2 regions of the Microbacterium sp. X-17 genome follow, and region 2 is predicted to be linked to the other one. Evidence: riboswitches for the same ligand, from Rfam matches in the RefSeq annotation. Region 2 holds a riboswitch; the other holds the start of a gene.
The links. A riboswitch is a leader RNA that binds a small molecule or an ion and turns the genes downstream of it on or off. The one in region 2 is predicted to bind magnesium.
Positions count from the first base shown of each region.

Region 1: another riboswitch for magnesium. It lies ahead of ABCS02_RS30535 (ABC transporter permease subunit); the one in region 2 lies ahead of ABCS02_RS20865 (ABC transporter permease subunit).

Region 1 covers NZ_JBDHNI010000007.1:310,659-313,049, reverse strand. The annotation lists gene ABCS02_RS30535 (ABC transporter permease subunit) at 1-960, opposite strand, end outside; M-box (ykoK) riboswitch at 1,425-1,605, opposite strand; gene ABCS02_RS30530 (hypothetical protein) at 1,922-2,391, shown strand, end outside.
Region 2 covers NZ_JBDHNI010000004.1:296,069-298,459, reverse strand. The annotation lists gene ABCS02_RS20870 (LacI family DNA-binding transcriptional regulator) at 1-1,009, shown strand, start outside; M-box (ykoK) riboswitch at 1,041-1,208, shown strand; gene ABCS02_RS20865 (ABC transporter permease subunit) at 1,423-2,391, shown strand, end outside.

The DNA.
Region 1 (2,391 bases), on a different contig from region 2:
CACCCAGACGATGGTCGCGAACAGCAGGATGACGACGACGCGCGCCATCGTCACCGCGCCGAGCCCGAACGCCTCCAGGAACGCGCCCATCCCCAGCGAGTGCTGGATGAAGAGGTAGGAGGCGATGGCGCCGACCACGATCGCGGCGACGACGAGCACGGTCACGACCACGTCCAGCGTGCGCTTGCGCACCTCCGGCACCCGCAGCGGATGCTCGGCCAACCCGAACGGCCGGGTCGCCCTGTCAAGACCGCGCCCGATCGGGGCGAACCCGCGCTCCACGACGCGCGGCAGCCACGACCGGCTGATCACATCGAGGACGACGCTGCGCGGCCGGTCGGTGGGTGCGGTGTCCTCCTGGCGGAACCGCTCCGCCCAGGCGACCAGCGGCCGCCAGAACAGGAAGTTCACACCCAGCACCATGATCGCCATCGTCACGATCGCCCAGCCGACCCGGTCGAGCTGGCCGGCCTCCACCGCCGAGGCGACGTAGGCGCCGACGCCGGGCAGCGCGAAGCTGTGGTTGTTGACGGTGATGGCCTCGGAGGCCGCCAGGAAGAACCAGGCGCCGCCGAAGCTCATCATCCCGTTCCAGACCAGGGGGATCATGCCGGAGGGCACGTCGAGCTTCCAGAACCGCTGCCACTTCGTCAGCCGCATCAGCCGGACGGCCTCGTCGAGGTCGCGCGGCTGGCTGGTCAGCGACGCGTAGAACGCGAAGGTCATGTTCCACACCTGCGAGGTGAAGATCGCGAACACCGCGGCGGACTCCAGCCCGAGGGTGGAGCCGGGGAAGAGCGCGATGAACCCGGTCACGGTCACCGACAGGAAGCCGAGGATCGGGACGGACTGCAGGATGTCGAGCGCCGGCAGGATCACCTTCTCAGCGCGCGGCAGCCGAGCGGCGGCCGTGGCGACGACGAAGGTGAACACCAGCGACGCTGTGAGCGCCGCGAACATCCGCAGCAGGGAGCGCAGCGCGTAGTACGGCAGCAAAGCGGGATCGGTGTCGATGGACGACGGCACCTCGGCCAGCCGCACCGGCGCGGAGGCACCGGCGGTCGCCTGGATGATCAGGTAGAAGAGGACGACGATCGCGACGGCGACCAGGACATCGATCCAGCGGAAGCGGACACGGCGGAGCGTGCCGGCGCCCGGGACAGTGCGGAGAAGGGGCATGACAAGACCTCCCTGGGCCGCGACCGGCGAGGGCCGGAGGCGGCAGAGGACGACAGGGGACGTGATGAGGGCGTCACCGTGCCGCGCGCAGGTCAGGGGCGGCTGGACGCGAAACGCGGAGGGGCCGCCGTCGCCGGGGCGCAGCAGGGACGGGACGGACTATGGTCATCGCTCACGGCGGGTCACCTCCTCGCATTCCGGGGCAGGCGTGCGCCAGGCGTCACCCGCGGCGGCAGCGGCCGCGGACGAGACTCCCACGTAAGAGCTTCGGCACTGCACGACGTATCCCTGATCCGGTGGGATCGGGGGAAGCCACTTGGGATCACCCCTTAAGCCGGGGAGACCTGTCCTGATCTTGGGCGTCTCTCGACGTCGTCAGATCAGTGGCCTGTGTTCGCGCAGAAGCCTCACCTAACGAAGTTCTGCCTTCAAGAAGGTAGCAGATCGCGGGCGCGGATTCTTGATTCCTAACGGATCGCTCACGGCTCATGCGGCCACGGCGTGCCCACACTTTGCCCACACTTTTCTGAGATCACAGTGATTCGAACGCATCTCACGTGACTCAAATCCCGCGAATTTCCGCGGATCTTGCAGCGTTTGGACCGCGCAGACGGGACCAGAATAGGGTTCGATTCCCCCCATCTCCACGGATGGTCGTCGTCGCGCGTTGTTGAGGGTTCCGTCCGACCACCCCCGCGATCACCCCTAGAACCGCCCGCACCCTCTGTCGTACCCTGTGCCCGTGCGGCCAGGGCGCGGTTGGAGACGTCTCGGGGCCGCCGCCGGCGCCGTGGCGCTGGTGGCGGCGACGTTCAGCGCCGTCGTGGGAGGCGCGCCGCAGGCGCAGGCGCAGTCGCCGAACCCCCTGCAGGTCACCTACGTGGCACGGGTGTGCGACGCGTACACGGACATCATGGCCAACAAGGCCAGGAACAACATCCAGGAGTCGCTCTTCAACCTCGGCCCCGATTCGACCTACGCGCCCAACGACATCGTCGATCCGGCCGCGGAGGCCGCCGGTTCGCCGAACTGCCGCCCGCTGACCGGGTGGACGTTCTCGACCGGGCAGGGGATCGCGTCGAAGTCGCCGGCGACGCAGAACCTCTCGACCGTGACCGGGCTGTTCCGTTCCGACATCACGACGCAGGCGAGCACCCCGCTGCTCGACGCGCAGGGCAACCCCGTGATCGGTCCGGGAGGGCAAGCCCAGAC
Region 2 (2,391 bases):
TCTGCGACGCGAGCCGTCGATCAATGACGTGGCGCGCGCGGCCGGGGTATCCGCGCAGACCGTGTCCCGCGTCGCGACGGGCAAGGATGTCGTCCGTCCGGAGACGCGTGAGCGGGTCATCGGGGCGATGCAGCGCCTGGGCTACCGGCCGAACGGAGCGGCGAGAGCGCTGAAATCGGGTCGCTACCAGAGCATCGGCGTCATCATGTTCTCGCTGTCCTCGTACGGCAACATGCGCACGCTCGAGGCGATCGCGACGGAGGCCACGTCGGGGGGCTACTCGCTGACGCTCATTCCGCTGGATGCGGCCACGCAGGCGAGCGTGTCCGGGGCGTTCGCGCGACTCAGCGAGCAGGCCGTCGACGGCATCGTGATCATCATCGAGGCGCACATCCTCAACGAATCCGAGATCGAGCTGCCCAGTGGGCTTCCCGTCGTCGTCGTCGACTCCAGCGCGGAATACGACCAGCCCGTCGTGGACACGGATCAGGCGCAGGGCGCACGGCTGGCGACGAAGCATCTCCTCGACCTCGGACACCCCACGGTGTGGCACGTGGCCGGCCCCGACGAGTCGTTCTCGGCCCAGCGCAGACGCGAGTCGTGGCGGCAGACGTTGGAGGCGGGCGGAGCCTCGGTCCCGGAGGTGTTCGTCGGCGACTGGTCCGCGGAGTCCGGGCAGGCCGCCGGCGAGTGGCTCCTGACGCAGGCCGGAGTGAGCGCCGTCTTCGCGGCCAACGACCAGATGGCGCTCGGGGTGCTGCACGCGCTCCACGCCGCGGGTACGGACGTCCCGGGAGAGATCAGCGTCGTCGGCTTCGACGACATGCCCGAGGCCGCCTCGTTCTGGCCGTCGCTGACGACCGTCCGGCAGCACTTCGATGCGGTGGGCCTCGCCGCGGTCCGGTCGCTCATCGCCAGCATCGAGGGCTCCGTGCCGGAGGCGTCGTTGCTGATCCCGACCGAACTCATCACGCGTCAGAGCACGGCGGTGTTCGCGTCGAGGGAATGATGTGTTTCCTGGGTCTGCTACCGTCTTCGAGGCAGAACTTCGTTAGGTGAGGCTTCTGCGCGAACACAAGCCACTGATCTGACGACGTCGAGAGACGCCCAAGATCAGGACAGGTCTCCCCGGATTAAGGGGTGATCCCAGGTGGCTTCCCGAGCGGGATACGTCGTGCAGTGCCGAAGCTCTTACATGGGAGTCCCGCAACCGGACGCACGCGCGACCCGGGGAGGAGCCTGGCGTGAGCCTGCCTGAGTGCGAGGAGGTGATCCGTCGTGAGCGACGACCATAGTTCGTTCGGTCCCTACCGCGCGCCTGCGACGGCGGCCCCCGTGCTCTCGTGGTCCGGTCGTCCCTGAGTTCGGCGCGGCACGGGACCCTTCGCGTCCCCCGTCGGCTCCCCTCCGTGAGGTCCTGTCATGCCTCTTCTCCGAACCGTTCCCGGCGCCGGCACGCTTCGTCGTGTCCGTTTCCGCTGGATCGATGTCGTCGTCGCGCTGGCGATCGTGGTCTTGTTCTTTCTGGTCATCCAGGCGGCCACCGGTGCGTCGGCGCCCGTGCGACTCGACGACGTGCCCTCGTCGATCTCGACCGATCCGGCTCTCTTGCCGTACTACGCGCTGCGCTCGCTGCTGCGGATGTTCGTGGCGCTGGCGGCATCGCTGGTGTTCACCTTCGTCGTCGCTACCGCCGCCGCACGACTGCCCCGGGCCGAGAAGGTGATCCTCCCGGCCCTGGACATCCTCCAGTCGGTTCCCATCCTCGGGTTCCTCTCGGTAACCGTCACCGGCTTCATCGCCCTGTTCCCCGGCTCGACGCTGGGCCTCGAGTCCGCCGCAGTCTTCGCGATCTTCACGTCGCAGGTGTGGAACATGACCTTCTCCTTCTATGCGTCGCTCACCAGCCAGCCGAAGGATCTGGATGAGGCGACCCGACTGATGCGGCTGACCAAGTGGCAGCGGTTCTGGAAGCTGGACGTCCCCTCCGGAATGATCCCGCTGGTCTGGAACGGGATGATGAGCTTCGGCGGAGCATGGTTCTTCCTCGCGGCGTCGGAGGCGATCACCGTCAACAACCACAGCTACGCACTCCCGGGCGTCGGGGCCTACGTGGCATCCGCGGTCGAAGCCGGGCAGCTGGGGCGTGTGGGTTGGGCGATCGTCACCATGGCGATCATGGTGCTGGGCGTGAACTTCCTGTTCTGGCGGCCGTTGGTCGCGTGGGCGGAGCGTTTCCGTCAGGAGGACACCGCGCCGATGGATCGGCCCAGGAGCATGGTGCTGGACCTGATCAGCAGGTCATGGCTGCCTCGGGCCGTCGAGGGCGGCTTCGCGCCGATCGGGCGAGCACTGGATCGGGCGACGCGTCCGTTCGGCCTCGCCGAGCAT